3 regions of the Bradyrhizobium sp. DOA1 genome follow, and region 2 is predicted to be linked to each of the others. Evidence: predicted binding sites of a transcription regulator. Region 2 holds the regulator's gene; each other region holds the start of a gene.
The links. The regulator LexA, encoded in region 2, represses DNA repair genes until DNA is damaged. The targets are predictions, from matches to a motif close to TGTTCNNNNTGTGTTCNG.

Region 1: uvrA (excinuclease ABC subunit UvrA) is a predicted target of LexA. The motif match lies at 1,960-1,977, and genes of this name have one in related genera.
Region 3: SE91_RS03765 (ribonuclease T2 family protein) is a predicted target of LexA. The motif match lies at 1,419-1,436, and genes of this name have one in related genera.

Annotation. Positions count from the first base shown of each region.
Region 1 is NZ_JXJM01000001.1:2,972,024-2,975,298, forward strand. Features, by position in the region: gene uvrA (excinuclease ABC subunit UvrA) at 1-1,863, opposite strand, end outside; gene SE91_RS14150 (outer membrane protein) at 2,129-2,884, opposite strand; gene SE91_RS14155 (outer membrane protein) at 3,144-3,275, opposite strand, start outside.
Region 2 is NZ_JXJM01000001.1:2,868,312-2,871,586, forward strand. Features, by position in the region: gene SE91_RS13615 (GAF domain-containing protein) at 1-129, opposite strand, end outside; gene SE91_RS37620 (hypothetical protein) at 181-393, opposite strand; gene SE91_RS13620 (hypothetical protein) at 608-1,045, opposite strand; gene lexA (transcriptional repressor LexA) at 1,438-2,139, opposite strand; gene SE91_RS13630 (molybdopterin molybdotransferase MoeA) at 2,317-3,275, opposite strand, start outside.
Region 3 is NZ_JXJM01000001.1:808,251-811,525, reverse strand. Features, by position in the region: gene SE91_RS03780 (DUF3617 domain-containing protein) at 1-388, opposite strand, end outside; gene SE91_RS03775 (hypothetical protein) at 432-731, opposite strand; gene SE91_RS03770 (hypothetical protein) at 917-1,378, shown strand; gene SE91_RS03765 (ribonuclease T2 family protein) at 1,482-2,186, shown strand; gene SE91_RS03760 (23S rRNA (adenine(2030)-N(6))-methyltransferase RlmJ) at 2,337-3,197, shown strand.

The sequences.
Region 1 (3,275 bases), 100 kb from region 2:
CGGGTTGCGCATGATCTCGGCGGGCGTGCCTTCGGCAACGATGTTGCCGCCGTGCATGCCGGCGCCGGGGCCGATGTCGAGCACGTAGTCGGCGAGGCGGATCGCGTCCTCGTCATGCTCGACCACGACCACGGTGTTGCCGAGGTCGCGAAGGCGCTTCAGCGTATCGAGCAGGCGGGCGTTGTCGCGCTGGTGCAGGCCGATCGAGGGCTCGTCGAGCACGTAGAGCACGCCCGTCAGGCCCGAGCCGATCTGCGAGGCCAGACGAATGCGCTGGCTCTCGCCGCCGGACAGCGTGCCGGAGGAGCGGGACAGGGTGAGATAATTGAGACCGACGTCGAGCAGGAAGGTGAGGCGCTCGCGGATCTCCTTCAGGATGCGGCCGGCGATCTCGTTCTGCTGTGTGTTGAGCGCATCGGGCACGGTCTCGAACCATTCGCCGGCCTTCTTGACCGACAGCTCCGAGATTTCGCCGATGTGCTTGCCGCCGATCTTGACGCAGAGCGCCTCGGGCTTGAGACGGAAGCCCTTGCAGCCCTCGCAGGGCACGTCGTGGAAATACTTCGCTAGCTCCTCGCGCGCCCATTCGCTCTCGGTCTCGCGATAGCGGCGGTTGATGTTGGTGATGACGCCCTCGAACGGCTTCTTGGTGTCGTAGGAGCGCACGCCGTCCTGGTAGGAGAATTTGATCTCGTCCTCGCCGGAGCCGTAGAGGAGCGCATCCTTGGTCTTCTTGGCGAGATCCTTCCACTTGGTGTCGAGCGTGAACTTGTAGTGCTTGCCGAGCGCGGTCAGCGTCTGCTCGTAATAGGGCGACGAGGACTTGGCCCAGGGCGCGATCGCGCCCTTGCGCAGCGACAGCTCCTTATCGGGAATGACGAGGTCCTCGTCGACATGCTGCTCGACGCCGAGACCGCCGCAGGCCGGGCATGCGCCGTAGGGATTGTTGAACGAGAACAGGCGCGGCTCGATCTCGGGGATGGTGAAGCCGGAGACCGGGCAGGCGAACTTTTCCGAGAACAGGATGCGCTCGGGGCCGCTCTTGTCGTGGATCTTCGCGGTCTTCTTTTTCTCTTCCGCGGGCGCGGCCGCCGGCGCATCGGCGAACTCGACGACAGCGAGGCCCTCGGCGAGCTTCAGCGCGGTCTCGAAGCTCTCGGCGAGGCGCTGGCCGATGTCGGCCCGCACCACGATGCGGTCGACCACGACGTCGATGTCGTGCGGAAATTTCTTGTCGAGGGTCGGCGCTTCCGCCAGCTCATGGAAGGTGCCGTCGATCTTGACGCGCTGAAAGCCCTTCTTGAGCCATTCGGCGAGCTCCTTACGGTACTCGCCCTTGCGGCCGCGCACGACCGGGGCGAGCAGATAGAGGCGGGTGCCCTCGGGCAGCGCCAGCACACGGTCGACCATCTGCGATACGGTCTGGCTCTCGATCGGCAGGCCCGTGGCCGGCGAATAGGGCACGCCGACGCGTGCCCAGAGCAGGCGCATGTAGTCGTAGATCTCGGTGACGGTGCCGACGGTGGAGCGCGGATTCTTCGACGTCGTCTTCTGCTCGATCGAGATCGCCGGCGACAGGCCGTCGATCTGGTCGACGTCGGGCTTCTGCATCATCTCCAGGAACTGGCGGGCATAGGCCGACAGCGATTCTACGTAGCGGCGCTGGCCTTCGGCGTAGATGGTGTCGAAGGCGAGCGAGGATTTGCCGGAGCCGGAGAGGCCGGTGAACACCACCAGCTTGTCGCGGGGAATCTCGACGTCGATGTTCTTGAGGTTGTGCTCGCGCGCACCGCGGATCGTAATTGCGCGCAGGCTCGAGCCCGCGTTCTGTTGTTGGCGCTTCGCCTTGATCACTTCGTCCATCCCGGTGGTCCCTTGGGAATCCCAAAGACGCGCGATCGCGCCAATGGTGAAGGCGCGCTTCGCCCGGAACCGGGATCGGCGCCGATGGGTATGTCAGCGAACGTAGGAAGAACGGGAGCAGATTTCCAGTGGCGTTTGCGAATCGTCAACGGAATGTTGGCGCGCTGGCGGCATCTGGCAGCAGGAGCTGCGGAACTGGGCTGCGAAAACAAAAAGGCCGGCGCGAGGCCGGCCTTTCGCGACGATGTGACGTCGGCGGCGAGGATCAGTACCTCGCAACCACCGGACCGCCGAAGGTGTAGTTGAGGCGAACCGTGGCCATGTCCACGTCATGCTTGATGCTGTCGGTACGGGTGGTCACGCCGAGGAAGGTAAAGGTCTCGTTGTGCCTGCCCATGAACAGGTGGTTGTATTCGACGCCGACCGACCAGTTCGGGGCGAAGCCGAATTCGATGCCGGTTCCGACGGAGCCGCCCCAACGCGTTTCGTTCGCGTTGTCGAGGGTGACGCCTGCAAAAGTGCCGCTGTACTTGCTGTGAGTGACGGCAGCGCCGCCCTTCACGTACCAGAGCACGTTGTTCCAGGCATAGCCGACCTGGCCGGTAAAGAGGCCAATGGCATCGATCTTGGTGTTGTTCACCAGCGGGGAGAGCGCGGCCGGGGAGCTCGTGTTCGAACCCTTCAGATCAGCCCAGTCGCCCTGAGCTTCGAGGCCGAACACCCAGTTGGCGGACTGCCAGCGATAACCGATCTGACCACCGACGATTGCGCCGGTCGCATTGTGACAACCCTCGGCCACGGCCGGGACGACGGCGATGAGGCCGAGACCGGTAAGATCCCAGCAATTGCGGCTCGAGGCACCGCCGGCGTTGGCGCCAATGTAAAAACCGCTCCAGTTGTAAATGGCCACCGGAGCAACCGGAGCCTTGGTGTAGGGGCGCGCCGCGAGATCGGCGGCCATGGCCGGAGCAAATGAGCTCAGTACAAGTAGGCTGGTCGAAGCGAAAAGAAGCTGTCTCATATCAACTCAATCCCCATTTTCTGCGTTGCCTTCCGTGCGGAGGGAAGGATTCGGACGCTAAGATCCGACAGATCGTACCTCAATTAAGCCGGAGGTTGTGTGCCCGAGAAGTCACAACATAAAGGGAAAGCGCGTCCTGATTTGGCAGTCTTATGCGTTAGGCCGGCACGCCAACAAACAAAAAGGCCGGCGCGAGGCCGGCCTTTCGTGACGATGTGACGTCGGTCGTCTGATCAGTACTTCAGCTCAGTACTTCAGCTCAGTACTTGGCGACGACCGGGCCGCCGAAGTGATAGTTCACGCCGACCTGGACGGTGTGGAGGTTGAGGGTGCCGGTGTTCACCGGAGCGCCCAGACCCGAGAAGTAGGTCTCGCCGCCGAGGCTGCGATA
Region 2 (3,275 bases):
GACAAGCCGCATCTCGTGGGAGACATCGGGGTCGTTGTGCCAGAGCTCGAGCGCCCCGACATGCGCTTCGTCATCGCCGCAGAACAGCACCATCACGGCCTGCAGGAATTCGCCGGCGAAGACCGGCACCGCGACGCCGCATGTGAGGCCCGCTGCGAGCGCCTGATCGGTCCGCTTGAATTAGGAGTTGGCGAATTTGGTGAGGATCACCGGATGGCCGCTGGCCCACGCTTTGCCGGGCAACCCCTCGTCATAACCGAAGCGCAGATCCTCACTCACGGCCTTGAACGCGGACAGCCCTTCACCGTAGAGGCCCCGCCGAATTCCAGCCGCATGCGCGTGCGATCGGGCACCCAGAGTTCGACGACGCGTATGAAGGCTTTCATCGACCATATCCGCTGTCTCAGGCCCCGACAGCATCGGTCATTTGACGGCGGAGCGGACGTTCAAAATTCAGGCACGGCGGCCCAAACTTCGTGCGCAAGGGGAAGGGCACTCGGTCGGCTGGTTGGATGTCGCGAACGCCAAACCGCTCCATGTCGCCGGCCGCGGCCGGCGAATGGCAATTTCAATTCTGGTCTCCGACCTGGACGGCCGGGACGGCGCATCAGCCGATCGGCAGGCGGGGCGTTGGGCTCGGGCGGCTGTCTGCGATGATCTGCGGCTTGTGCTCGCGCTCGCTGACCGGCTGCGTCACGGGCAGTTGCAGCACCGTTGCGCGCTGGCCTTCGACGAGCTGCGTCACCAGCACGTATTTGCCATCAGGAAATTCGATCGCGTCGTGATGGCGATCGGGAATGTGCGGATCGATCTTGCCGAACTTGCCGACGCGGGAGTTGATGGTGCGCGTCCAGATCCAGCGATTGTCGTAACGCACGTTGTCGGCGAAGGCGAGCTCCGTTCCCGGCAACAGGCAGACGGCCACGGTCGGATCTGCCGCGGAAGCAAAGCCGCGCGTCGAGGTGCCGCGGAACGTCGTGGAGACGATCGTCTCGCCGACTTCGGCGGGACGCGATGCAACGGCATGCAGGCTGTAGTCACACATCGGGTGCTCCTCATGCGAAGATAGCAACCCGCGCCTCTTTCGGAGGCGCAAGCCTCTATCAGAGTGGAAGCACGTAACGCTCTGCTCGGTTGTAGGCGAATCTGCGGCTGACGTTCGCGAGACGCGATCACATTATCTTTTTCGGATTCACTAGGAACAAAGCTCATTTCAGCGCATTCGGGGACCACGAACGCCTGTGGCCGCGAGCGGTGAGCAATCCTTGTCTGCTCGATCTTTCGAGCTCAAACGCGATGAGCGCTTGGCCGCGACACGCAGAGTGTGTCGTGCTGAATGAGGGCCGGACAATCTGCGCAAGTCCGGAAAGACTGCCCAGCCGGAGCGGACGCATCCGCTCCAATCGGGATCATCGGTATCGAATGACCGCCGGGCGGTCAGTACTTGCGGTACAGCCCGATCAGCTTGCCCTGAATCTTCACCCGGTTGGGCGGCAGGATGCGCACCTCGTAGGCGGCGTTGGCGGGCTCGAGCGCGATCGAGGCACCGCGGCGGCGGAAGCGCTTGAGCGTCGCTTCCTCGTCGTCGATCAGCGCCACGACGATGTCGCCGGTATCGGCGCTCTCGTTGCGCTGGATCAGCGCCATGTCGCCGTCGAGGATGCCGGCCTCGACCATCGAATCGCCGCGCACTTCGAGCGCATAATGTTCGCCGGAGCCGAGCATGTCCGGCGGGACGCTGATGGTGTGACTGCGGGTCTGCAGCGCCTCGATCGGCGTGCCGGCTGCGATGCGGCCCATCACGGGCACGGCAACCGGACGCTCACCCTCGTCCGCGGGCGGGCTGGAGCTCGCACGGATCTTGCCGAGATTGCCCTCGATCACGCTCGGCGTGAAGCCGCGGCGGTTGCCGGCAGCGGCCTGGAGCTCGGGCAGCTTGATCACCTCGATGGCGCGGGCGCGGTTGGGCAGGCGGCGGATGAAGCCGCGCTCCTCGAGCGCGGTGATCAGGCGATGGATGCCTGACTTCGAGCGCAGGTCGAGCGCATCCTTCATCTCGTCGAAGGAGGGCGGCACGCCGCTTTCCTTCAGACGTTCGCTGATGAACCGCAGAAGCTCGTATTGTTTGCGCGTTAACATCTCGACCAAAGTCCCCCGGTTGATGTCGTTCGATTCCGAGACGCTGTATTGGAGCGGCGAACCGCTACATCCTCGAAACAAATCATGAACGGACACTATATGTTCGATACATGTTCCGCAACTGCTTAATTTACCGTGAACGCCGCAAAGTTCGCGGAACGCGTGTGGGGGATGCGTTCAGGCGGGCAGGCGCAGCACCTCGCAAGGCGTGCCGGCTTCGGCCCTGGGGGCGAACGGCGCGCGCACGAGAAGTGCCTGTGCCGCAGCAAGATTTGCAAGCAGCGAGGAATCCTGGTGGTTGACGGGAATAGCGACGAGCGCGCCGTCATCGCGCTCCTCCAGCCTCGCGCGAAGATAATCCGCGCGCATGTCGTTTGCGCCGACGTCCTTGCCGAGCACGGCGCGCTTGTGGCGATGATGAATCTCGGATCGGCCCGACAGGGCGCGAATCAACGGCACCATGAACAGGAAGGCGCAGACATAGGACGAAACCGGATTGCCAGGCAGGCCGATCACGCGCATCGCCCCCAGGCGTCCGTGCATCATCGGCTTGCCCGGGCGCATTGCGATCTTCCAGAACGCCATCGCGATGCCTTCGTCGCGAAGGGCTTGCTGCACCAGATCGTGGTCGCCGACAGAGGCTCCGCCTGTCGTGACCAGGATGTCGGCGCCGCTCTCGCGCGCGCGGCGGATGCCGGCGGCGGTGGACCCGAGCGTGTCGGCGGCAATGCCGAGGTCGATGGTCTCGGCGCCCTCGCTGCGGGCGAGCGCGTGCAGGGCATAGCCGTTGGAATAGACGATCTGGCCGTGGCCGGGCGTCGAGCCGGGTAACACAAGCTCGTCGCCGGTGGCGAGAATCGCGACCTTCGGACGACGGCAAACGGCAAGCTGCGGGTGATTCATGGCGGCGGCGAGCGCCAGATCGCGCTCGGTGAGGCGGGCCCCCTTGCGCAGCAGCACGTCGCCCTCGGAGAAGTCGACGCCTGCGGGGCGAATGTGCCGCCCGGTAATGGCGGCTTCCTTGACCGTCACGTGCTTGCCGTCGACGACGGTGTCCTCCTGAATCACGACCGCGTCGGCACCGGCGGGAATGACGCCGCCGGTGAAGATCCGCACCGCTTCACCGGTACCAACGG
Region 3 (3,275 bases), 2.1 Mb from region 2:
CGGCCGCACCGGCCACGCCGCCTTTTGCATGCGATGAGGACTTCACCGTGTAGGCCGAATTGAAGTCCCCGGTGATCTCGGCATGCGAGGTCGTGTTGACGCCGGCGACGCTGCACTCGGAATCGCTGACATAGCCGGTCGCGGTCTTCTTGATCTCCTGCTTGGCGCAGATCTGCTTGGCCATCGGGGAGACGTTGTTGCTCATCTCCTTGTCGACGGTCTCGTCGGTGCAATGTTGCATGGTCATCTCGGGCACGGGCGAGCCTGACGTGACCAGCTTCATTTCCCACAGGCCGGGCTTGCGCACCGGCAGATCGTCGGCGCCGGCGTTGCCCGCCGACAACACGAGACAAGCGGCCGAGCCGAGCAAAGCGAGTTTGCGCGTCATGGAGAAGGCTCCCGGCTGAGTGTTGCGGCGTACCGACGGCGCGTCAGTACAGCGTGCGGATCGGCCGCTCGGCGGCGCCATAGGGCACCCAGCGGCAGGAGAACGAGATGTAGCCGCCCTCATAGGCCTGCACGCCGAGGAATTTCACGACCTTGCCGTAGCGCGCGCAGTGATCGACCGCGACCTGCCGCGCATCGACCTGGGTCGCCATGGAATAGGCGATGATGCCGCCGGTGTCGTTGCCCTTGAACGGCGGCACGTAATCGGCGCGCGCCGACTGGCTCGCCGTCAGACCCGAGACAACCAGGCTGGCGAGAAGACCCGCGGCCGCAATGATTCGCATTACCGTCACTCCAATTGGCTGGTCCGCAGTTTACGGTGCCGTGATTGCCATGAAAAGAACTGAAGTCCCCTCGGCAGAGACGTTGCGGTCAACTCCTGGCGAAGTGTTGCCGCGCTGCACTTGACCTCCCCCTGCCTTCGCGGCACCGTCCGGTTTCCGCAAGACTTCAACCGTCTGGACTGATCATGCGCGCCCCGTCCCTGAAATCGATCCGCTTTGCCGCTCTGCTCGGCCTCATGTTCGGGGCGCTGTCGCTCGGCGAGGCCAGGGCGGCCAATCCGCTGGAGCTGAATTTCTGGCTCAGCGGACCGCGCTACGACGGCGCCGTGGCCGATTGCGACCGCGCGCTGCCGACGATCGCCACCCAGTTCTGGGAAAAGGAAAGCACGTTCTGGAATTCCTCGCTGAAGATTACCGGCTTCTCCGCCGTTCGCGAGGTCGCATTCCGCCCCTGGCAGTCCGACAACATTCCGCGCCGGTACTGCACTGGCGAGGCGATGCTCAATGACGGCAAGGTGCGCAAGGTGCACTTCTCGGTGATCGAGGATGGCGGCTTTGCCGGCTATGGCAATGGTGTCGAATGGTGCGTTGTCGGCGTCGACCGCAACTGGGCCTACAATCCGGCCTGCCGGGCTGCAAAGCCCTGATCTGACCGATCCGGCCGCTAAGCGACGGTCGCCTCAATTTTGTTCTTGAAATGTTCCTATCGCCTGCTAGGCTCCTCGCACAGTCTAGTTGAGGGGCGTCGTCATGTTTCATTCCAGATTGCATTCGTTCTCCCGCCTAGTGATCTCGCTGACCTTGTCCCTGCTCGTTGTCGCTGGCCTCGGCTCGTTCGCAGGTGACGCAAGAGCCCAGGACAAGCGGCAGAACGCGCCGGGCGAGTTCGATTTCTATGTGCTGGCGCTGTCATGGTCGCCCTCCTTCTGCGAGGAAGCTGCCGAGCGCGGCGGCCGCTCGCACATGCAGTGCGGCGGTCGCCCCTACGCCTTCGTGGTGCACGGGCTGTGGCCCCAATATGAAAACGGCTTCCCCGAATATTGCCAGCGGCCGGCACCTCGGCTGAACCGCAGCATCGTCTCCTCGATGCTCGACCTGATGCCGGCGCCGGGCCTGATCTTCAACGAATGGGACAAGCACGGCACCTGCTCCGGGCTCGAGGGCCGCGGCTATTTCGAGACGATCCGCAAAGCGCGCGCCGCGATCAAGATTCCGGCCGAATATCTCGATTTGTCGCAGGCCAAGACGGTGGCGCCGGCGGAGGTCGAGGAGGCCTTCGTCAAGGCCAATCCCGGCCTCAGCAATGCCGCCGTCTCGGTCACCTGCAACCGGACACGGCTCTCCGAGGTCCGCATCTGCCTCAGCAAGGACCTGCAATTCCGCGCCTGCGACGAGCTCGAGCGCCGCGCCTGCCGCCGCGATCAGGTGACGATGCCGCCGATCAGGGGCGGGTAGTTTTGCGCACCTAGCGCCGCACCGTCATGGCCGGGCTTCCCGGCCATCCATGTTTCACAACTCGGCGCGAAGGACGTGGATGCCCGGGACAAGCCCGGGCATGACGAGTAGAAGATGCTGCCCATTCTCTTTTGTGAGCCGCATCTTCCCATGAACTACCGCCACGCCTTCCACGCCGGCAGCTTCACCGATGTCATCAAACACATCGTGCTGGCGCGCATCCTCACTTACTTGCAGGATAAGCCGGCGGCGTTCCGCGTCCTCGACACCCATGCCGGCGCCGGCCTCTACGACCTCGACAGCGACGAGGCCCGCCGCGGCGGCGAATGGCTGACCGGCATTGCGCGGCTGATGCAGGCGCGGCTGTCGAACGAGACTGCGGCGCTGACCAAGCCCTATCTCGACATCGTCCGTGCCTTCAATCCGAAGGGCGAGCTCAGGGCTTATCCGGGTTCGCCGCTGATCGCGCGCGGCCTGCTCCGGCCGCAGGACCGTCTCGTCGCCTGCGAGCTCGAGCCGAAGGCGCGCAAGGCATTGATCGACGTGCTGCGCCGCGACGAACAGGCTCGCGTGGTCGATCTCGACGGCTGGACGGCGCTGCCGGCCTTCGTGCCGCCGAAAGAGCGGCGCGGCCTCGTGCTGATCGACCCGCCGTTCGAGGCCAAGGACGAGTTTGAGCGGCTCGGCGAAGCCTTCGCGGCGGCCTTCGCGAAATGGCCGACGGGTATCTACGTAATCTGGTATCCGGCCAAGAACCGCCGCGCCACCGACACGCTGGTGCAAACCGTGGCGCGGCTCGCAGCCGCAGCAAAGCCGCCCGGAAAATGCCTGCGCCTCGAATTCAGCGTCGCACCGCAAGCAGACAGCACCGCCCTCACCTCCACGGGCCTTCTGATCGTCAACCCGCCCTACACGCTGCACGGCGAGCTCAAGACGATCCTGCCCGAGCTCGAAATGCCGCTCGGCCAGGGCGGCGCTGCCAGATTCCGATTGGAGGTACCCAAGCCTTGAAGCCAAAGTCTTGAAGCCAAAGCCGTAACACTCCGGCATTCTTGGGAAAAATATGCAGGAGCGGTAGTCAATCTGCAG